Regions from separate parts of the Bacillus lumedeiriae genome, predicted to be linked through region 1. Evidence: riboswitches for the same ligand, from Rfam matches in the RefSeq annotation. Region 1 holds a riboswitch; each other region holds the start of a gene.
The links. A riboswitch is a leader RNA that binds a small molecule or an ion and turns the genes downstream of it on or off. The one in region 1 is predicted to bind thiamine pyrophosphate.
Positions count from the first base shown of each region.

Region 1 (5,991 bases):
TGAATTTAATTCAAATCCTACGTCCAGCATCTTTACTTTTTCCGGATTTCCTTTATCCTTCTCAACCATCGTATCGATAATCGCTTCGTTTAACGGGATACCCGTAAAGCCGACTGTTTTTCCTTCCAAATCTTTTGGTGTCTTAATCGGGCTGTCTTCTAGAAACATTACGTGGTTTAACGGCGAACGGACGATAGCGCCAACGGACTTCACATTTACCCCCTGGTCCGTCCTTGCCATGATGACATCAGGCTGATAAGAAATGCCAAGCGTTACTTTCCCAGCAGCGGCTAAAGTAATCGGGTCTGTCGGATTTGCTGGAAATTGAATATCGACATTGATTCCTTCTTCTTCAAAATAACCTTTTTCTTCTGCTGCATATAAAAAGCTGTGAACGGCATTTGGGTACCAATCAAGCATAATCGTGACATTTTCTTTATCTTTCGCCCCCTCTTCTGCTACTGTTTCTTTTTTATCCGTACCACCGGCATTACAGCCTGCAAGCAGTACAGCGAGTATAAGTACTAACCACTTCTTCATCCTGATTTCCTCCATTTTAATGATCTATTTTCTATGATTTTGACGATGATGAACAACACAATGCCAATAGCTGATAACAACACGATAGGCGCGAAAACCGCAGCTCCATCAAACTGTGTCATCATTCGCCGGCTGAAATACCCAAGCCCAGCCTGCGCCCCGAGCCATTCGCCGATTGCAGCACCGATCACACTTAATGTAACAGCTACTTTCACTCCCGAATAGAAGTGCGGCAAAGAGGATGGAACGAGCAATTTGATAAAGACCTCTTTTTTCCCCGCACCCATTGTCATCATTAGTTCTTTCAATTCTTTACTCCCAGATTGCAGTCCATCATATGTATTCACCGTGATAGGAAAAAACGTAATCAACACAGTTACGACTACCTTGCTCCAAATGGAGTAGCCGAACCAAAGAACAAAAATCGGCGCAAGTGCAATGATCGGAATCATCTGTGAGGAGATAATAATCGGGTAAAGCGCTTTTTCCACAGTCGGACTGATGCTCATCCAAACAGCGATCCCCGTTCCTAATAAAATAGAAATAGCCAGGCCTATGATGATAATCGCCAGCGTAGCAGGCAGATGTTCGAACAATAGCGGCTCTTTCAATTCCCATAACTTACTGAGAACGCCTGTCGGCGGCGGAAGAATAAACATCATGTTCATCCCCCGCGCTGCAGCTTCCCAAATGAACAGAAAAGCCGCAATTAATAAGGCTGCCGGCAGCATTCCTTTTACCTTTCTCACACTGTCACCTTCCCTCTCAGCTGCTCAAGCAAATGCTCCCTTAGCTCAATCATGTCCGGTTGATTTAAGTCTTGTAAATCTCTCGGTCTCGAGAGGGGCACGTTGACTTCTTCAAGTGTGTGAACAGGTTTTTCAGAAAAAACGAAAATGCGGTCAGATAGAAAAAGCGCCTCATTGACATCATGTGTAATAAATATGATCGTGTTTTTTCGTTTCTCCCACTGAGCCATCAGCCATTCCTGCATTGACAGCCTCGTAATGGCATCAAGTGCACTGAAAGGCTCATCAAGCAATAGTACATTGGAGCCGCTTAACGACGTACGCAAAAAAGAAACGCGCTGCCTCATGCCTCCTGATAATTCATGAGGAAAGCGATTCTCCATTCCAGCTAATCCGAATTCTTCAAGAAGAGGAACAATCTGTTTCCGGGCTTCTTCTTTATGAATGCCTTTTAATTCAAGGGGCAGGGCTGCATTTTCGAGAACCGTCCGCCATGGCATCAATAAATCCTGCTGAGGCATGTACCCGGCTTTTCCAAGCCTGCTTTCATGTATCTGTCCATTAATAAAAATCTTTCCTTCATCGGGATCTTCAAGTCCGGTAATTAATCTGAAAAGTGTACTTTTTCCTGACCCGCTCGCACCTACAATCGTAATAAATTCCTGATCATAAATATCTACATTTAAAGATTGAAGAATAGGGACAGAGCGCCCCTGCTTTTTTTCTTTATAGGAAAAAGTCACATTCTCAAACTCTAGAACTTTTTTATTCATCTCCAGGCCACATTTGCTCATTGTATGCCATATCCCAGAACATATACTCATAGCGGGTCGTATTTAGAAAGATTTCTTCCAATCGATCAAGCTCTTCTTCACTCTTTCCGGCTGTGTGTTTATCTAATAGTTCGATGCACCATACAGCCAGCTCGCCGAACTCTTTCGATGAGTACATTTTTATCCAGTCACCATACAGCTCATGTTCACTTGCACCTGGAATTTCATTCAGTTCCTTTCCAATCTCCCAGTAACTCCATGCACACGGCAACAGTGCAGAAATCAGCTCAGCAAGGGTCCCATTCTGACTGACATGGAGCATATAATGTGTATACGCAAGTGTAATTGGAGATGGCTTCGCCTGCTCCAGCTCTTCCTCTGAAATACCAAACCTAGCTGCATACTGGCGGTGAAGCGACATTTCGAAATTAAGAGTCTCATTCAATAAGGACGCAAACCTTCCCATCGTCTCCACATCCGTCGCTTTAACAGCTCCAAGCGCAAACACCTTGGAATAATCGATTAAATATAAATAATCCTGAACCATATAAAAACGGAATTTCCGCTGATCAAGCGTTCCATCGCCGATCCCCTTTACAAAAGGATGCTTATGATTTTGCCTCCAGATCGGTTGTAATTTCTCATGTAACCTTTCACTAAACTTCATTGATATACACTCCTTAGAATCTATTAATTGCAATGCCTAACTGCCTAGAAATGCGTATAGACGTTTGTTCATACATTTGCATGCGTTGTGCATCATTCCGGATTTTTTGTTCACACTTTTAAACCTTTATCCATCGTTAGAACAATAAAAAAACTGCTTCTCACAGGGAGAAGCAGTTTTATAAGTTCTTATTTTGCTGCAATGACAAAAAGAATTGCAGCTTAACATACTCACAATGCCTCTTCCCTACGCTGGCATGACCCAGTTCAGGTAATAAGGGTTAAGGTATTTCACCTTTCTCAGCTTATTAAAGCACCCCCAAGGATCAAACTATTTAATTAGACTTTACTTAGTTGTAACATACTTATAGCCTTACATCAATAAAATTCTGAATTTTTAAATAAATTAAAGCGATCATTTTATTTATCATTCACATGTATATTAATAGAAAGTTCATTTGCGGAAGGAGCTATGCTGCTGTGTATTATTTTTATCCGTATGGGCGTCCCTATGCTACTACATTTACAAATTATGATCTTCACCAAGCATTCATAAGACCTTATCCTACAGTCAATACAGTCTTCTTTAAACAGTCTGCCCAATCAATGAAAAGGCTCTTGAATGAAACAACTCTGCTTCTAAACAAGATAACGACTGACAATGATTTTGCCTTTCGCTTAATGGCTGCTGCTCAATCTTCTAACCGACAAGAAGTAGAACGGCTCATCCGATCGTCCGGAATGCTCACAAAAGCGGCTATTTCTTTTAATCCAGATTTTTTTCGGCTTGAACTACAAACAGATTCAGGGAATTTGCAATGTTGTAAGCTGGCCGTTTCGATTCGTTGGAATCAATGATTAGGACGATATTTCCAGACTTTCATTTTGACGATCCGTTTCACTAAAACAAGGCCAATCAATGATCCGGAAAGACTGCTGACAAGAAACGCAGGCAAAAAGAAAAAGGCGCCGACTGTCGTTCCCATCAAAATTTTTGCATAAGGCACAGCGAATAAAGAAGCAATTAGTCCCGTACCAGTTATTTCTCCAATAGAAGCCCCCCAAGCATGTCTCGTTTTTTGATAAATATATCCGGCAAGAAAAGCTCCAATCATTCCGCCTGGAAAAGCTAATAACGAGCCTGTCCCCATAAGGTTTCGAAGCAATCCAGTTACAAATGCGATAATAACCGCAGGCCCTGGGCCGAGCAGCACACCGGCCATCACATTGACCGCATGTTGAACAGGATATGCTTTGGCTATTCCAGCAGGAAACCAAATAAGAGAAGAGCCGAACGTCGCGATGGCCGTAAATAAAGCCATGTATGCCAGTTTTTGCACTTGGTTCATATACATTCCTCCATTATAAAAAGCCGAACCCTTATCTAGGCTCGGCTTTTGTAAGTGAAATAGTTTATGAATATACTACTTTCCTACGCTGGCATCACCCAGATCAGGTTCAAAGAGTTGAAAAACAATTCGCTTTTCTCTCAGCCTTTAACAGGCACCTCTAGTAGCTTTCCTATTAAGTTCATTTTCTATTATAGAATGAATTATATTGAATGGGAAGGTCTTGGCAGTGTAATTTTTCATTTATTGCGACATCTTCTTATATAAAGGCTTTGTTGATTCTCGCCTTCCTCGGGTGGTCCGGGAGCCTCCTCGCCGCTATCGCGCCTTCGAGGTCTCATGTGAACGCACAGTCTCCCGCCTTCCTCCAATCCACAATAGTGATTGACATAACCTATATAAAAAGCATGAGTACGGCTACCTGTGTCTTGCTTCTCTAAACCGTCGGCTTACTTCATCCCAGCAGACAACATTCCACCAGTTCTCTATATAATCCGCTCTTTTATTTTTATATTTTAAATAATAGGCATGTTCCCACACATCAAGAACGAGGAGCGGAACAATATCCCACTGACTTAAGTTTTGATGTTTTTCCGCTTGCAATATTTCCATCCGCTGTGCCTGCGGCGCCCACACAAGGATGGCCCAGCCTCCGCCTTCCACATGCTGCGCTGCTTGTGAAAATTGATTTTTAAATTCAGCGAAACTGCCAAATGAACGGGACATCTCACGCTCTAGCTCTCTTGATGGCTTTCCTCCTCCCTGTGGACACATCACTTTCCAAAAAATCGAATGCAAATAATGGCCTGCACCGTTGAACGCAAGCTCCCTTTCCCAATGTTTAACAAGCTGAAAATCATTCACTTTCCGTGCCTTCGCTAATTCTCGCTCTGCTTTATTTAAGCCATCTACATAGCTTTGGTGGTGCTTATCATGATGAAGCCGCATCGTTGGTTCATCAATATATGGTTCCAGTGCATTGTACGGATAAGGAAGCGGAGGAAGCCGATGACCGCCGATTGGAACTTGTTCCACTCTGTTCTCCTGCCCCTCCGAATCACAATCTGTAAACAGTTTTTCATGAAACTGTTGCCATTCTTGTGCCAATGCCCGAACCTCTTTTTCTACTTTATAACATTCTGTCTCATTAAGCGGCCCTGATAACCACTCGTCAATCTTTTCAATTTGTTCTTCCCAGTTTTTAATGAGTGCAGGATCGATAACTTCATTCTCCCAATTCGATAAATCATCACACCACTTTTTCGCTTCTTGCAAATAATGCTGGTACCGCTCCAACTAAACTCCTCCCTTCACCTGCTATTCTCAACATATGCATGCGCGGCATTTACGTTCTTATCGTCTTTTCCAAGCTTGATTATTTCTGATTCTTCCATTTCAAAAAAGCTGTCTGGCAGCCAACATACAGTTGACTGCCAGACAGCTTCTTAAGTGGGATATCCCTTCATCTCTCCCTGGTTTCTAAAAGCCTGTGCACCGTTCTCCTCAAAATCATAAAGAATGTACTTTTTCTTTCAACGTGAACTTTTTGACTGCTTCCAAATCCATATCGTAGCCAATCCCTGCTTGATCCCTAACTTGTATGACACCACCCTGTACAGTTACTTCCGGCTGAATAATATCCCTCTCCCAATAACGCGAAGAAGCTGCGGTGTCTCCCGGCATCGTAAAATGACTCAAAGTCGTAAGCGCAATATTATGCGCTCTTCCCACTCCCGCTTCCAGCATGCCTCCACACCAGACAGGTATACTGTTCTCCTTACAAAGATCGTGAATCTTCTTAGATTCTGTTAATCCGCCGACACGGCCAATTTTGATATTAATAATTTTACAGCTTCCAAGCTGCAGGGCTTTTCGCGCATCTTCATAAGAGTGGATACTTTCATCTAAACAAAG
Region 1 is NZ_JAUIYO010000002.1:34,010-40,000, reverse strand. It holds gene QYG89_RS03765 (ABC transporter substrate-binding protein) at 1-540, opposite strand, end outside; gene QYG89_RS03760 (ABC transporter permease) at 537-1,271, opposite strand; gene QYG89_RS03755 (ABC transporter ATP-binding protein) at 1,286-2,062, opposite strand; gene tenA (thiaminase II) at 2,055-2,729, opposite strand; TPP riboswitch at 2,956-3,059, opposite strand; gene QYG89_RS03745 (hypothetical protein) at 3,209-3,586, shown strand; gene thiW (energy coupling factor transporter S component ThiW) at 3,580-4,077, opposite strand; TPP riboswitch at 4,141-4,249, opposite strand; gene QYG89_RS03735 (superoxide dismutase) at 4,495-5,373, opposite strand; gene menC (o-succinylbenzoate synthase) at 5,587-5,991, opposite strand, start outside.

Region 2 (5,991 bases), on a different contig from region 1:
CGCTCAGCTGCTTGCAACAGTGGCATTAGTGATTATTTTATTCGAAGGCGGCCTGCAGACGAAGTGGGAAAGCGTGAAAACTGTTTATAAGCCTTCCTTGTCTCTGGCTACGCTTGGAGTCATTGCAACAACGATTACAGTTGGCGTAGCTGCTAAATTTGTCCTTGATTTGACATGGGCAGAGGGCATTCTTGTTGGGGCGATTGTCGGCTCAACGGACGCTGCCGCTGTGTTTAGTGTACTCGGGAGTAAAAATGTGAAACCGAAACTCACAACTGTGCTTGAAGCAGAATCAGCTTCTAATGATCCGATGGCGATTTTCTTGACGATTAGTTTAATCCAAGTGATTCAATCCCCTTCATTCGAACCTCTCAATCTTATTTTAAACTTTTTCTGGCAAATGGGGCTTGGTCTCATCCTTGGGGTTGTGTTCGGTAAACTCTCTGTTTGGGTGATTAACAAAATCAACCTCGATTCTTCCGGTCTTTATCCGGTTTTATCCATTGCGTTATCTATTTTTGCTTTTAGTACGATTACGATTATGAATGCGAGCGGATTTTTAGCCGTGTATGTCATGGCCATCATTATTGGAAATGCTGACTTAACGTACCGTCATTCGATCCTTGGCTTTAATGAAGGCTTGGCATGGATGATGCAGATCGTCATGTTCATGATTTTAGGTTTACTCGTTTTTCCAGAGGACTTGCTTGATGTCGCTTGGCAGGGAATTGCGCTTGCTGTGTTCTTAATGGTCGTTGCGCGGCCGATTGGCGTGTTTGTCAGCTTGCTTTTCTCAAAGATGAACGTAAAGGAAAAACTATTTATTTCATGGGCCGGTTTAAAAGGAGCGGTGCCGATTATTCTTGGGACGTACCCGCTCGTAGAAGGGCTGGAACACGGTCAGCTTATGTTTAACGTTGTCTTTTTCGTTGTTCTCTTATCAACTGTGATACAAGGGACAACGATTTCTAAAGCAGCTGAATTGTTCGGCGTAGCAGGAGCAGGAAAGAAAGCGCAGTCTCCTCATAGTTTAGAACTAATCTCTATCGGAAAAACGAACAGTGAAATGGTGGAAATGAGAATACTTGCTGACTCACCTGTCGTCAATAAACAAATTCAGCATATTGCTTTGCCGCCCAAAACACTGATTACAGCTGTGATCCGTGGTGAACAGCTCATTACTCCAAAAGGAGAAACAGACCTTTTACCCGAAGATGTGCTTTACGTGTTGGTCAAGAAAGATAAAAAAGATGAACTGAAACAAGTCATGATGAAAAAAGAAGAGGAAGGTCAAACAGGCTGAGCAGATTTTGCTCGGCTTTTTTATTTTCAATTTAAAAGACTATGTTCATGACGAGTGTTAATTTTGCGCCTTGGTAGATTGGAGCGGAAGGTATGAGACTCCTATGAGAAAGGTATGTCTAGGAGAAACCCTAGAGGAGCGATAGAGAGGCCGCCGAAAAAGTCCAGGTTTAATGAAAAGGAGTCTGCCATACATGATATATAGATTATTAAATGTTGTTAAGATATTAAATATAGTGATTGATCTCACCTGTTCTTCGCTATTAACCACTTTTTTAATGGCTCCAGCGATAGCGGCGAAGAGACTTCAGGACTGTCCGCGGAAAGCGAGTGTCCCCGGGTGAAATCAACAGGCACGTTTGACAAAGTCATCTAAAAAACAGTAGTAAAAAGTTCTCTTCATTCATAAGATTAAATGTGTAATATTTTTAATAATTCTGTAACAATAGGTAAAAATATGTAGTATAATAGAAAGAGAAAATAGAAAAAATTTCACATAAAGAAAAGGGAGTAGGAGAGATGAGAAAAAAGCTGACCATCATGTGCAGCGTACTGTTATTTTTTCTGTGCGCAGGGGGAGCAGAGACCTATGCGTCAGGAAAGAAAAACATTTATATTGGGCTTCATGACAAAATGCTGCCATTTACAAAAGAAGAAGCGTTTATTGTAAACGGCCAGGCAGTTGCTCCGGCAGAAAAGCTATCATACTATTTATACATGAAACAAACAATTAATAAGAATAATGGACTATACATATTTGAAAAAAACGGCCAGCAGTTAGTAGTTAACATAAAAACGAAGGAAGCTTTATTTAACGGCAAAGCAGTTTCTCCTGCGGTCATTTATACGGAAAACGGTAAACTGTATGTCGGTATCCGCTGGCTTGCGGAACAATTTGGGTTCAAGGTTGACTATCTCAGCCATCATCACACTGTAAGGATTTATACAGCAATAGGCTCCAAGTTATCCAATGAAGAATTCTTAGCAGCAAATCAATCGTTTTTTGATCAAATCAACAATGCTCCACCTACACCTATCGCCTATGTAACATTTGATGACGGTCCAAGTGCCCAGTCAGCAAGTATCTTAAAGATACTAGGCGATTATCAAGTGAAAGCGACCTTTTTTTATGTAGAGCCGAATATTAGATATCATGCTGAAATAACGAAGAAGGCTGCGGCAGAAGGGCATTACCTTGCTTTGCACAGTGTAACGCATAAAGTAAATCCTCTGTACAATTCACCGCAAAACTTTATCAATGAAATGGAAAAAACAGATCAGACATTGAAACGAGTGACTGGCCAGTCCTCAATCTTAGTCCGGGCCCCGTATGGCAGTGTACCGTATTTAAAGCAGCCGTTTCGTGATGCCATGGTCAAAAAAGGCTACCGCCTGTGGGATTGGGATGTAGATAGTGAAGACTGGCGGTACAATGCCAGCTCGAAAGCACGTATTCTCCAAAACATTCAAGCTGGTATCCAGCGGCAAAAAAAGAGCGGCGATCAGCACGTCGTCATTTTGCTGCACGAGAAAAAAATTACGGCAGATATGCTGCCTGCCATCTTGCAATATTTGAAAAAAGAAGGCTATGAGATGCGGGCTTACAATCCATCTGCCCACGTCGTTCAAAACTTTTGGAAAGATGCAAGGCTATAAATTAAGAGAATGAAGAAGTAGGGAGTGACTCAAAAGAGGCTGGTGCTTTGGCATGGAGTCACTCCTGTTTATTCTACTTGACTATGTTAATGACTGTTGTTGATTGGAGCGGAAATCAACAGGGGAGCTTAACAAAAAATTAAACCCTAGTATGATAGCCAAAAATAGCTTTCACAGCTGCATTGATTGTAAGCTCTCCCGTTTGGATAGGGGGGACCGCTTCTGAAGAGGAAGATTGTGAAAAAGCTAATACCATCGGTCTTGGATTTTCGGGCTGGCCCCCTTCTACAATTCTTAAAGGAATGTTGTTCACTGTTACACCGATTGTCCGGGCTATCGTATCCGCTTTTTCTGTTGCATTATAAATGGCGAGCTTCAATGCTTCCTGATAATAAATATTTGGGTTTGACACGCGTAATTCGATATTTCTCGCAATGTTGGCCCCATTTTTGACAGCAGCATCATATACGTTTCCAATCTTAGAAAGATCTTTAACAGTTATTTGGAGTAAATGCTCCACTTCATATCCTCTAAACACAGATTGTCCCTCAATATAATCATATTCTGGACGAATGGAATAAGCGGCCGTCCTTATATCATTTTCCTCAATGCCAATTTGTCGTAAGGCTGCAATGACCCGGCTGGAGATCATTGAGTTTTCTTGTTGAGCCGTTTGGGCATCTGGATTTTTCGTTACGATCCCGATTGTTAAGATGGCTTCATCTGGCTTTGCTGTGACATGTCCTTGACCATCTACCGTCATTATATAAGTGGGCTGATTCCGATAAGACCGGTTTGTACGGGCTGGATAATACATAAAACATTCACCTTCCTCATAAAAATGGCTTGATTTTAATTTATATGTTTATGATGTGAAAAAAGAAGGATGGCAGCGGTGATTACATGAGCCAATGCCCGGTACTTACAAGTGTAGAAAGAAGACGAAAAGAGAAATCCGGATAGAATATTACTAAAAATATAATATTCTAAAAATTATGAAAATAATATCTTGCTTTTTGTCGATATAAAGGTATAATGAAGTTAAATCGAATAGTCATAACTAGGGGAGTCCAATGAGCTGGGCTGAGAAAGAAACGCGATGAAGTTTCTTGACTCTTGGGACCTGATCTGGTTCATACCAGCGTGGGGAAGTTAGAACAATCACGAAAGCATAACTACTTCTGCATACATATGAGCCGGGTCCAATGAACGATTGGACACCGGCTTTTTTATGTACTTCTATCAACTTTTCCATTTGTTATGTGCTATATCTCGTCCTTAAACGATTAATCTATTAAAGGGAGAGATTCTTAATGTCTACTACATCTTCATTAAACGAAAAAAACATTTCCATTATGTCCAGTTTTTCCGGCAGCAAAAAAATCTACGTAGAGGGCTCACGTCCAGATTTAAAAGTGCCGATGCGTGAAATTGAGTTAAGCCCAACGACCGGTTCATTTGGAGAAGAAGAAAATCCGCCGGTACGTGTGTATGATACGAGCGGGCCATATACTGACCCTCATCATTCTATTGATATTACGAAAGGCCTGCCGGCGATCCGGAGTCCATGGATTCATGAACGCAATGATACAGAGACCTATGAAGGCAGGGAGATCAAGCCTGAAGATAACGGCTACAAAGATCAAAATGACCCGCGTGCCAATCATCAAGTGTTCCCTAGCTTAAAGCGCCAGCCGCTGCGCGCGAAAAAAGGAAAAAATGTTACTCAGCTTCATTATGCAAAGAAAGGAATTATCACACCTGAGATGGAGTTTATTGCAATTAGGGAAAATATGTCGCCTGAATTTGTAAGGGACGAAGTAGCAAGGGGCCGGGCAATTATCCCAGCTAACATTAACCATCCCGAAATCGAACCGATGATTATCGGACGCAATTTTCATGTGAAAATTAACGCCAATATCGGTAATTCTGCGGTATCTTCCTCTATTGAAGAAGAAGTGGAAAAAATGACGTGGGCCACGCGCTGGGGTGCTGATAACATTATGGATTTATCGACAGGTAAGAACATTCATACGACTCGGGAATGGATCATCCGCAATTCGCCTGTTCCAGTAGGGACTGTTCCTATTTATCAGGCCCTTGAAAAAGTAAATGGTGTAGCGGAAGATCTTACATGGGAAGTGTACCGCGACACATTGATTGAACAAGCAGAGCAGGGAGTCGATTATTTCACTATTCATGCAGGCGTTCTTCTGCGTTATGTTCCTCTAACAGCTAAACGTGTAACAGGGATCGTTTCCCGTGGAGGCTCCATTATGGCTCAATGGTGTTTGTATCATCATAAGGAAAACTTTTTGTATACTCACTTTGAAGAAATCTGTGAAATTATGAAAACGTATGATATTTCCTTCTCATTGGGAGATGGGCTGCGTCCGGGATCGATTGCTGATGCAAATGATGAAGCACAGTTTGCTGAATTAGAAACACTCGGCGAACTGACAAAAGTTGCTTGGGAGCACGATGTTCAAGTCATGGTAGAAGGACCAGGACATGTGCCGATGCATTTAATTAAAGAGAATATGGACAAGCAATTAGAAGTATGTCAGGAAGCGCCCTTCTATACACTTGGACCGCTGACGACCGATATTGCACCTGGGTATGATCATATTACATCGGCGATCGGCGCAGCGATGATCGGCTGGTACGGAACCGCGATGCTTTGTTACGTAACACCGAAAGAGCATTTAGGTCTTCCGAATAAAGACGATGTGCGTACAGGCGTAGTCACATATAAAATTGCGGCCCATGCTGCTGATTTGGCGAAAGGCCATCCAGGCGCGCATAAAAGAGATGATGCGTTATCGAAAGCCCGCTTTGAGTTCCGCTGGAGAGACCAGTTTAATTTATCATTGGATCCTGAACGTGCGCTGGAATATCATGATGAAACACTCCCGGCTGAAGGAGCAAAAACAGCCCATTTCTGCTCAATGTGCGGTCCGAAGTTTTGCAGTATGAGAATTTCACAGGACATTCGCAATTACGCGAAGGAAAACAAATTAGATACGGATGAAG
Region 2 is NZ_JAUIYO010000011.1:3,215-9,205, forward strand. It holds gene QYG89_RS12515 (potassium/proton antiporter) at 1-1,303, shown strand, start outside; gene QYG89_RS12520 (polysaccharide deacetylase) at 1,822-2,958, shown strand; gene QYG89_RS12525 (SIMPL domain-containing protein) at 3,098-3,775, opposite strand; TPP riboswitch at 4,011-4,125, shown strand; gene thiC (phosphomethylpyrimidine synthase ThiC) at 4,272-5,991, shown strand, end outside.
Region 2: it holds a riboswitch for thiamine pyrophosphate, as region 1 does, so the genes downstream of both, thiC (phosphomethylpyrimidine synthase ThiC) here and thiW (energy coupling factor transporter S component ThiW) in region 1, are expected to answer to the same signal.

Region 3 (5,991 bases), 410 kb from region 1:
ATGATTTCAGAATTGACCGGAAAGTGGAAGGCATCGCGGAAGTAAGGGATGAAACCGACCGTACCGGCCTGCGGATCGTCATTGAATTAAAAAAAGATGGCGATGCGAAAGGAATATTAAATTATTTATACAAAGCAAGTGATTTGCAGATCAGTTATAGTTTTAATATGGTTGCTATTCATAATCAGCGGCCTGTATTAATGGGCTTGGCCGAACTATTAGATGCCTACATAAGTCACCAGAAAGAAGTCGTTACGAAGCGCTCGGAATACGATTTAGCGAAAGCGCAGGCCCGGCAGCACATTGTCGAGGGATTGATCAAAGCACTGTCAATACTTGATGAAGTCATTGCGGCCATTAGGGCATCGAAAGATAAGAAGGATGCCAAAAATAATTTAATGGCTGCTTTTGATTTTACAGAAGCGCAGGCAGAAGCGATCGTCAGCTTGCAATTGTACCGGCTGACGAACACAGACATTACAGCTTTACAGAAAGAGGCTGGAGAACTGGCAGCTGAAATCGAGCAGCTGACTGCCATTTTAGCGAGTGAAAAGAAACTGACAACTGTCATCAAAAAAGAATTAAAAGAGATGAAGAGAAAATACAATGACGAGCGGCGGACAGTCATTGAAAAAGAAATTGAAGAAATAAAAGTCAGTCTTGAAGTATTAATTCCAAATGAAGACGTGATCGTGACTGTGACAAGAGACGGCTACATTAAACGGACAAGCCTGCGTTCCTATTCCGCATCAGGCGGAAAAGACTTGGCGATGAAGGAAACAGATTATCTCCTCTATAAACAAGAAGTAAATACAACCGATGTTTTACTCATCTTTACGAATAAAGGAAACTATTTGTATTTGCCTGTTCATGAACTGCCTGATATTCGCTGGAAAGATCTTGGCCAGCATGTGGCCAGTCTTGTTTCTATCGAAAAAGAAGAGTTCATTATCGCTGCTTTTGCTATTAAAGATTTTCAGGAACCGTCCTATTTATTATTTGCTACGAAAAATGGCACAATTAAGCGAACAGAATTATCTTCTTACAAAGTGCAGCGCTATTCACGAGCGTTAACAGCTATTAGGCTAAAAGATGATGACGAAGTAGTTGGAGTTCATTTAACGAACGGAAAAAAACAAGTGTTCTTGTCGACATTTTTCGGTTACGGACTCTTATTTTCCGAGGATGAGGCAAGTATCGTAGGACCGCGTGCAGCAGGAGTAAAAGGAATGAACGTAAAAGACGGTGATTATTTGGTCGGTGTAGAAGTGTGGGAATCAAATGAAGAAAAAGATTTGCTGCTCACTACACAGCGCGGAGCCGTAAAGAAAATGAAGTCAACTGAATTTGAGCCGGTATCACGGGCATCAAGGGGTGTCCTTATGCTGCGGGAATTGAAAGGAAATCCTCATCGCGTCGTTCAATTAACGACGATTGAACGAGGGGAATCGGTCGTACTGCAAACAAAGAAGGGAAAGAGGGAACTCTTCGATTTTTCTACGTTAAAACCGAGTGATCGTTATTCGAACGGGTCATTCGTTTTGGATGAGAAGGAGAGCGGAGAAATAACAGCCGTTTGGAAAGTAATTAGATCGGAAGAATAAAAAAGAAATATTGACTGTATAAAAAATAAAAATATGTGGCTGGTTGCCACGTATTTTTATTTTTAATTCATTATGTGCAAAATTCAAAGTAGTATCCTAGAAACTTTAATAAAATATGTAATAAAAGAAGGACAGTTTACTATGCTTTTGTTATAGTTAGAAAGCAAAGATAATGGAAAGGAATGTAATGGCTGTGTTTCAAGAGTTTAAGAAGTTTGCTATGCGGGGCAATGTCATTGATTTAGCCGTTGGGGTTATTATTGGAGCAGCTTTTGGTAAGATTGTTACTTCACTTGTAAACGATATGATTATGCCTTTGATCGGTTTGCTGATCGGGGGAGTTGATTTTTCAAATTTAGCGTTTCATTTTGGAGGAGCTGTCGTTAAATATGGCAACTTCCTGCAAACGATTGTTGATTTTCTTATTATATCTTTTTCTATTTTCTTATTCGTTAAGCTGTTTAACAAACTGTACCATCAGGAAAAAGCGGAAGAAACACCGCCTTCACTATCAAAAGAGGAAGAATTGCTCACAGAAATTAGAGATCTATTAAAATTAGACAAAAAACTTAACAATTTAGAAAATTCAGAGTATAATAGAGATAATTAAATAAAAGAAAGTTAGCTAGGGGTGCCTTTAAGGCTGAGAGGATAAACATTATCCAACTCTTGAACCTGATTTGGTTAGTACCAACGGAGGGAAGCTTGCATTTTATGTTATTTAATATACATAAAAGAGCCTGCCACTGTGGTAGGCTCTTTTTCATTGTAAAAAGGAGGAATTATGATGGATGAATTAATGATTGGTCAAACGAAATTAACGAATCGTCTTTTTACAGGTACAGGGAAATTTGCGGATCATTCCGTGATGAAACAAGCTTTTGCACAGTCAGGATCAGAGGTGGTCACAGTAGCCGTCCGACGGGTAGACTTGGAGGCTGGTCATGAAAACATTTTAGAAGACATTCCGCCGAATATGATTATTATGCCAAATACATCAGGGGCGAGAAATGCCGAAGAAGCAGTGAGAATTGCGAGATTGGCGAGAGCAGCCGGGATGGGCAACTGGATTAAAATCGAAGTAATTTCCGATCAAAAATATTTATTGCCGGATAATGAAGAAACGATTCGGGCTACGGATATACTCGCCAATGAAGGATTTGTTGTCCTTCCTTATATGAACCCGGATTTGATGGCAGCGAAAAAACTGGCGGATGCCGGCGCAGCGGCTATTATGCCGCTTGGTTCACCGATTGGTTCAAACAGGGGTATCCGTATGAAGGAAATGATTCGGATTTTAATAGAGGAAAAGACGCTGCCAATCATTGTTGATGCCGGTATCGGAAGACCATCTGAAGCAGCAGAGGCGATGGAAATGGGAGCAGATGCTGTTCTTGTGAACACAGCGATTGCTACAGCTGATGATCCGATCAGTATGGCAGAAGCATTTAACCTAGCTGTCATCGCCGGAAGAAAAGCTTACTTAGCAGGCCTAGGATCTGTTTCACAAAGGGCTAACGCTTCATCACCGTTAACTGGTTTCTTACGTTAAAAAGGAGGGGTAACATGAGCTTTTACGATGTATACGATCAAATCAAAAATAAACCGTATGAAGAAATGCTAGACCGTGTCACAGTGAAAGACGTAGATAAAGTGTTAAGCAAAACGAATTTGAACGAGAATGATCTACTCGTGCTCCTTTCGCCTGCAGCAGTGGAGCGTTTAGAGGAGATGGCGCAGAAAGCCCATAAGCTGACTGTTCAGCATTTTGGCAAAGTGATCTCTTTGTATGCGCCTCTTTATTTGACTGATTATTGTGTGAATAAATGTGCGTATTGCAGTTTTAGCTTTGACAATGACTTTCCAAGACGGAAATTAACAGCATTAGAAATTGATCAAGAAGCAAAGGCATTAAAAGAGATGGGGATTCAGCACGTCATTTTATTGACTGGGGAATCACGCATTCATTCTTCTGTTTCTTATTTAGCCGAAAGTGCAAAAATTTTAAGAAGTCACGCAGCCTCGATTGCTATTGAAGTACAGCCGCTTGATACGAATGAGTATAGACAGCTTTTCCAAGCAGGCGTGGATGGACTGACTGTATATCAAGAAGTATATAATGAAGACATTTACAAGGAAATTCATCTAAAAGGGCCAAAAAGAAATTATCGTTATCGTCTCGATGCACCAGAGCGGGGCTGCGAGGCCGGTATGAGGTCTATTAATATCGGAGCATTGCTAGGAATGGATAACTGGAGAAAAGAAGTGTTTTTTACCGCAATGCATGCCCAGTATTTACAGAAAAAATATATAGAAACTGACGTTGCTGTTTCTTTTCCCCGCATTCGTCCGAACTTAGGAGGATTTGAGCCGAGAGTTCTTGTAGAAGATAAAGATCTGGTTCAAGCCATGCTTGCTTTTCGGATTTTTATGCCGCGTGCAGGCATTACACTGTCTACCCGCGAAGAGGCGGCACTTAGGGATCATCTGATTAAACTCGGTGTAACAAAAATGTCTGCAGCTTCTTCCACCGTGGTCGGCGGATATGCAAACAAAAAAGAGGATAACAGCCAATTTGAAATCTCTGATACACGTACAGTAGATGAAGTGAAAACAAGGTTGAAACAGCTCGGTTATCAGCCGGTTTCAAAAGATTGGGATATTCTAGCTAGTGAGGAGGAGACAAATGTCTTTTCAACTTCACGCAATTACGACAGGGAAGCAAGAGCTGGAGCAGGCGTCTGACATAGCCTCCATCATTCACCCATTTGTCGACTACATCCATATTAGGGAAAAGCATCGCAGCGCTAAAGAATTGTTTCACTGGGTGCAAACGTTTATAGAGGCTGATGTACCCGCGGAAAAGATCATTGTAAATGACCGGGTAGATGTAGCGCTGGCAGCAGAAGCCGGTGGCGTACAGTTGACTGAAAACAGCCTTCCGTTACAGATAGTAAAGCCGTTTACTGCTTCTATGAAAGCAGGATGTTCCATTCATGAACCGGCTGCTGCTATAAAAGCTGAGAGTAATGGGGCGGACTGGGGCTTGTTCGGTCATATTTATCCGACGGCTTCTAAACCCGGCAGAACACCAGCTGGCTTAGAACAGCTGAAAGCGGCTACACGTGCTGTGAACATGCCGATCATAGCGATTGGAGGAATTATGCCGCATCATATTCAAGAAGTAAAAGAAGCTGGTGCAAGCGGAATCGCTGTGATGTCGGGGATTTTCGGGAGTAAAGATCCGGCAGATACTGCTGCATATTATCGAAATGAAATCAATAAGGAGGAAAAACAGACGTATGAATATCGTTATTAACGGTAAACAGGAAACAGTCGTTTTATCAGAGCCCACACTTACGAATCTGCTCGCAGTTTATTCACTGCAAGGGAAAGCGGTCATTGTCGAAAGCAATGGCCAGATCGTGCCAAAAGAAAAGATGGAATCAACGAAAGTACAAGAAGGAGACCGCATTGAAATCGTTCAGTTTGTCGGCGGCGGGTAAGAAGGAGGATACACGATGGATAACCGTTATTCCAGACAGGAACTATTTCTAAAAGAAAAACAGCCTTATGCCGCCAAACACGTACTCATTGTCGGGGCGGGGGCACTTGGATCATCTTTGGCAGAAATGCTTGTCAGAGCTGGGGTCGGCCAGTTAACGATTATTGATCGTGATTATGTTGATTGGACCAATCTGCAGCGGCAGCAGCTCTACAGAGAACAGGATGTAAAGGATCATCTGCCAAAAGCAGAAGCAGCGAGGAAACGGCTTGAAGAGATTAATTCAGATGTGAAGATCACTGCTATCACGGCAGATGGAGGACCGGAAGAACTTTCTGATGTAATGAATACATGCAGGCCTGACTTGCTGCTCGATGGAACCGACAATTTTGAGACGAGATTTTTAATCAACGATTTATCTCAAAAGTATAACGTGCCGTGGATATACGGAGCTTGTGTCGGCAGTCAAGGGGTCAGCTGTGTTATCATTCCGGGGGAAACGCCATGTTTTACTTGTCTGCTTGATGTCCTGCCAGCCGAGGGAATGACGTGCGATACAGCAGGAATCATTGCACCAGCCGTACAAATGACAACTGCCTTTCAAGGCGCAGAGGCATTAAAAATCCTTGCTGACAGATGGAAAGATGTACGCAGGGAACTAGTTTCATTTGACTTGTGGAAAAATACGCATTCAGCAATTAATACAGCTGTTTTAAAGAAAGAACACTGTCCATCATGTGGGAAGGAAGCAAGTTATCCGTATTTAGCTGAAGATAATCGCACGAAGACAGCCGTTCTTTGCGGCCGAGATACGGTCCAAGTAAGGCCGCCAAAAAACAGAACATTTAATTTAACGCAGCTGGCTTCAACGATGGAGCAGCA
Region 3 is NZ_JAUIYO010000002.1:447,801-453,791, forward strand. It holds gene parC (DNA topoisomerase IV subunit A) at 1-1,604, shown strand, start outside; gene mscL (large conductance mechanosensitive channel protein MscL) at 1,798-2,214, shown strand; TPP riboswitch at 2,222-2,323, shown strand; gene QYG89_RS05685 (thiazole synthase) at 2,392-3,156, shown strand; gene thiH (2-iminoacetate synthase ThiH) at 3,171-4,349, shown strand; gene QYG89_RS05695 (thiamine phosphate synthase) at 4,291-4,923, shown strand; gene thiS (sulfur carrier protein ThiS) at 4,907-5,110, shown strand; gene QYG89_RS05705 (ThiF family adenylyltransferase) at 5,126-5,991, shown strand, end outside.
Region 3: it holds a riboswitch for thiamine pyrophosphate, as region 1 does, so the genes downstream of both, QYG89_RS05685 (thiazole synthase) here and thiW (energy coupling factor transporter S component ThiW) in region 1, are expected to answer to the same signal.

Region 4 (5,991 bases), on a different contig from region 1:
TTGAGTAATGTCGTTCTATGTTTATATCTATCTAGAGTGGCTAGATTAACTGTTCCGTTTTCGTATACTTCGTCTTCGTGGTAAACTTCAGCGATTTCATTTTGACTGATATCAAGAATCGAAAGGATTCTTGTTCCTTCATTATCATCATACGTTTCTAATAATCCGTTTTTTAAAGACAAAACCGTTTCTTTGTATTCCGCATATTCCATACCAGTGCCTTTAAAATATTTGACACTCATTTGTGGGGGCATGTAATCAATAAGGTTAATAGGTGTCGTCTGACTTTGCTGCAAGACAAGTTCAGCTGACATCGTTTTTGAGTTGTAGTTGACCTTTGCTCCTAACATCTCTGCTACATCACGGAGCTGCACAAATGTTTTTCCACTATCGTGATACCAAGTATCACTATTGACTGCTTGTCCATTGACTGTGACACCTATCCGATTTTTATGGACGTTCTCTTCTTCAACCGCAGCGGTATTCCCTCTTGGAGTTTTATATTGGTGAATGACTGTTCCCGCATAGGCAGCACCAGAACCAAGTCCGGCGGTAAGTACTGAACCAATGATCATTCCTTTAACCGTTTCTTTAGTAAACAGCTTCATTGCCTTCTCCCCCACATTCTTCATTATTTATACATATGTATCAAAGGTGATATAAAAAAGAAGCGAAATAGACTCTTTCCCAGTCCATTTCGCTTCCTCTATTCTATTTTCATTCGGACATTCAATGACTTGATTATTGTTTAAATTCACTTTCCATTGTACGCGCAAAGAATAGTGAAAAGTGCGCTCTCGTAATACTCTCGTTAGGTCTGAAAGTATTATCTAAATATCCTAAAGTGATATTGTTATCTGCAAGAGCTTGGATACTGCCATTTGCCCAATGATTCTTCGTATCTTTAAAGCTTGATGCTCCAGTAGACTTTAACTTGAAGGCTTTGGATAGAATACTTGCCATTTCTCCCCGTGTGATATTTTGATAAGGTTTAAATTCAGTACTAACAAACTCATCAAATAACCCTTCTCTCATCACAGCCGAAATAGACGTATAGCCAGTGATCGTTTTAGGAACATCTGTGAATACCGGACCCGAAGCAGAAGAAGTGTCTAACTTTAATGCTCTCGCAACCATAATCGCTGCCTGTGCCCTAGTAATGTTATGGTTTGGTCTAAAGGTATTATCAGGATATCCGCTGATCACGCCTTTGTTATAAAGGTAGGTAAGCTCATTGTACCCCCAGAAACCAATCCCTAAATCTTTAAAATTTCTTGATAGCAAAGCAAAAGAATACGGGACTTTAGAGGCTCCAGTATAGTTATCAATGCTTATATAGTACGTTCCCTTCGTTACAGCGAACGGAAAGGTTGTGTTCCCAGATGCAAAAGAGCCATAGTCCGTATGGAAACGGTTAATCGTATTTCCTTTTTCGTCATAGATTTTTACATCCCAACTAGAACCAGCTAAATTAGGAATATTCATCACCAAGTTAGTCGTTCTATCCACTTTGAAAGAGTAATAATCATAATCGCCAGAAGAGCTTAATACTCCCTGATATTTATAGTTTAATTGAATAGGATTTGCTTCTTGAAACGAGCCATTCAGTTCTTTTTCAACAAAACTGCTCTCATCATATTGCAGGTTAAAGTGATAAGGGACTTTGGATGCCCCCGTGTAGTTACTAACCCTAATATAGTACGTTCCTGCTGGTAAGCCAATCTGGTCCTTCTTATCCCCAGTGGCAAATGATCCATAGTCTGTATAGAATCTATTCAGATTGGTGCCTTGGGAATTATAAACATTCACGTCCCATGAAGAATTCGTAAGGTTTGGCATTGTGATTGATACATTTCCAGGCTTATCTAGCGTAAATTTATAATAGTCATCATCACTAGATGAACTCAGTACACCTTTATATACATTGTTGACTTTCATACTCGTCGCACTTTGTACATTATTATTGGCTTCTTGCTCATAGAGGTTGCTTTCCTCGTATTGCAGATTAAACGTATATGGAATTCCAGATGCCCCAGTATAGTTGCTGATCCTAACGTAGTATGTTCCCGCAGGTAACCCAATCTGGTCTTTCGTATTTCCATTCGCAAATGATCCATATTCCGTATTGAACGTGTTCAATGTGGTACCTTGAGAATCATACACCCTCACATACCATGAAGAATTCGGCAAGTTGGCCATTGTAATTGAGACATTCCCAGGCTTATTTAACGTAAATTTATAATAGTCATCATCACTAGATGAACTCAGCACCCCTTGATGCTGCTGGTTCACCCCGATTGTCGTCGCTTGTTGCACCGTATTATTCGGTTCTACTTCAGTTGCTGCCATAGCATAAGAGGCACCGAATATTGAAAAAACGAACAAAGCAGTTAAGAATATCAGTCTCTTTAACATTTACTTCCTCCTATAGTAATATTTAATAAAAACACCTCCTATTATAACAATATTAAAAGATGAATAGTAGTTCGAAATACTTATATAAGGAGTGACAGGCACTATACCTATTTGACATTCTCTCTTCTTTTGATATGCTGAAGATAGTATTCTGAAAATTAAATTATTTTTCTGCTAGGGGAGCCTTTGAAAGGCTGAGATAAAAGTAGACTTTAAACCCTTGGAACCTGAACTGGTTAATACCAGCGGAGGGAAGCGGAAATCGCTTATTGACTTATTTGCGTAATCATTAGAAAGCGTACATAGATGCTTTTTGCGAGTAAGCGAAATCCCTTTCCTCCTCAGTTCCCTAAAACAATGAACAGAGGAGGATTTTATTATGCTTTTTACAGATCAGTTAAGACAAGCCACAGAACACAGTTGGAAGTTAAGTTTGAATCATCCCTTTGTCAAAGGAATCGTGAATGGTGATTTGCCGCTCGATACATTTAAATATTATATTCTTCAGGACATTTATTACTTGAAGCATTATGGAAAAGTCCATGCCATGGCCGCCGCACAAGCGGATGACTTTCAACATACCGCGCAGCTTGCTGAAAAAGCGAAGCTGACGGCACAGGCAGAGCTGACCGTCCATCAGGAACATGCAAAAGTATTAAATATTACAGAAGAAGAAATGGAGAATTTCCGTCCTGCTCCTACAGCATACGCTTATACCTCTCACTTATACCGGGCGGCTCTTTCCGGCAGCTTTGCCCAAACACTCGCTGCCCTGCTGCCATGTTATTGGCTATATGCCGATATTGGAAAAGTATATGAAGAGGCTGCACCTGCAGAGCCTATTTATCAAAATTGGATAAAAACCTATGCAAGTGAACGGTTCCAAACATCTACCCAGGAACAAATCGATTTGTTGAATCAGTATGCTGACTCCGCAAGCGAAAAGGAAAAAGAAAAAATCACGGAACAATTTGTCCTTTCCAAAGAATACGAACTCGCTTTTTGGGAGATGTCCTATACAAAAGAAGGATGGCTGTCGGAAAAAAGCAAAGTAGTGATTTCTTAAATAGAGAAGAAAAAGAAGGTATCACCTATTTATGTAGATGTTAGATTTAATAAAGAAAAATCTATGAAAATACAAAAGTAGAGCCAATCATTTTCTTTCAATGACTGACTCTACTTTTCTTTTGCCCTATCACACGTTCAACGACAGCCTACAGTTCTGATGTATACTCGAATGTTTCTTCCCCATCATTGATTGTGTATTTGACTACATTTTTCTTCGTTGCCCAGAGGCCAATTTTATAAGAGATGCCGATTCCAAATCTTTCGCCAGGCTTAATTTCCACAGGAATTTCATTGCTCAACAAATCAGCTTCGCTGTAAACAGTCCTTCTTGTATCCCCTTCATACACTTCCACTTTTTCTACTTTTACTGTCTGACTGCCCATATTGATAAACGAAGTGCTTATGCCTTTGATTTCGTTATTAATGGTAACAGACGCATACGAATTGAATTGCAGCAGCGGTTTATTACTTACAGTAATATAGCTGGAAGCTTGTTTTCCGCTTTCAGTTGTAACCGTAATCGTTGTCGTTCCTTCACTAACAGCAGTGACTGTTCCATCCTGTGCCACTGTTGCAACATCAGGATTGCTTGATGTCCATTGTAAACTCGTCGCAGGTCCCCCAGTCGGTGTAAGAGTCGCTTCCAATTTATACGTCTTGCCTACTTTTAATACGTAACGACTTTGATTAAGCGTAATGCGCTCTTCTTTAAAATATTTAATGGCTGCTTCTGCTTCTTCGAGTGTCGTTAAACCTTGTATTTCTGCGTCTTCTTTAATAGCAAGAACTTTATTCACTAGTGCGCGCGCGTTTGTAACAGCCTCTTCATCCTGGAGAGTAACTTTTTCCGGCAGTGCAGCGATCGCTGCTTCTGCCTCCTTCACTGCAGGTGTAAGCGCATCATACTCAACTGAAATGGTGTATTGAACACCTTCATGCGTAAATGTAACTTCATTCTGACCATGCACAAGTTCATGTTCAAGATCGATTTCTACTGCTTCTTCCTCTTTAAATTTCACTGAAATCGTGTGTTCATCCACAATATTCACCGTGTCAATCACTCGTTTTGGCTCAGAAACCGTGACCGTTATGTCCATGATGACCGCTTTGTTGCCAGTCACGTCAGTCGCTTTATAGGTGATCGTGTAGACACCCGGAATTTTTGTATCGATTTTATCAAATGGCTGACCATTTTGATTGGTGATGACACTCGTTACTTTTACAGATTTCCCATTTCTATCTACAGCCGTCACGTCAGGCATGGCAAACTCCGCACCGTATTCAACGTTGAAAGAATGTTCCCCGCTGTAAGTAAACGCAGGTGTCTCCCAATCAATGTTCGGATTCGCCGCGTTGGCGCGATACATAAATATAGCGAATTCACCACGCGTTACATTTTGCACCGCTCCGAATCGATCAGGTGTCTTTCCTTTCGTGATTCCATGTTTCACAAGCGCATCCACGTATTCGTCCCATCTGTCACTGACATCGACGAATTCATTTTGAACACCTTTCCCATCAAGTTGATAGGCGTTCGCAATAACTTTTGCCATTTCTGCTCGTGTAATATTTGCCTCAGGCTGAAACAAAGTACTGGTTTTACCGTTGATCATTCCTTTAGCATACACAGCGTTAACAGCCTGTCTCACCCGGTTGTTCAAATCTTTGAACGGAGACGGAGGAGCCGCTTTAACGTCCAATTTAAGTGCATTCGCAATCATGACCATTGCGTCGCCGCGCTTAATCGAAAGATCTGTACCGAATAATTCCTCCGAATATCCCTTCGCAATATCATGCTCAACTAAGTAATCCACCGCTTCTTTATAACGGCCATCTGGATGCACATCCTTATAATTAGCGGCTTGAGCCCCTGATGCGGCCGCTGTTAACGCAATAACGGCAGTGGCCGCAGCTGCGATGAACTTGTTGCAAAAACTTGACCTTAATCCCATATGTACTTTCCTCCGACGATGTATTCTAGTAGCTTACAAGACGTAACCCCATGCTCTATTTTAGCAAAGAAATCCTTCTTTTTTGCCTTGCGCCCACACAAAAGTTATTACCATATATTACATTTTTATCCACGAGCAAATGATAGATAAAAAGAGAGGAAAACAAAAGAAGAAACCATGCTTTTATAAACACATGATTTCCTCTATCTAATAGCATAATTGATCTGGAGCGACAGGGGTCTGACCCCAATGCCCGATCTTCCTCAATCTTTCGACAAACTTCGGGTAGTGACAGGCACTCTCCTATAGTTTCATCGCTTCTATATATTTCTTTTTCTTCTCTTCGTCCGTCCCTGTAAAATAATCTAATACGCTATGGATATTCATATAAACTAGCTGATTGGATACATGATTATAATAAAAAAGCGGACAGCTGCTCCACCGATAAAGCTCAGGACGATGGATCATTTTGGCTTCAACTGGATTCAGGTGAATATAGCGGCTGACATTCAACATTCCTTCTTTCGTGTCTATCATTTGATCAAAAAAGCGCTTT
Region 4 is NZ_JAUIYO010000004.1:18,084-24,074, forward strand. It holds gene QYG89_RS07710 (stalk domain-containing protein) at 1-608, opposite strand, end outside; gene QYG89_RS07715 (S-layer homology domain-containing protein) at 742-2,415, opposite strand; TPP riboswitch at 2,582-2,686, shown strand; gene tenA (thiaminase II) at 2,795-3,481, shown strand; gene QYG89_RS07725 (S-layer homology domain-containing protein) at 3,630-5,435, opposite strand; gene QYG89_RS07730 (transposase) at 5,739-5,991, opposite strand, start outside.
Region 4: it holds a riboswitch for thiamine pyrophosphate, as region 1 does, so the genes downstream of both, tenA (thiaminase II) here and thiW (energy coupling factor transporter S component ThiW) in region 1, are expected to answer to the same signal.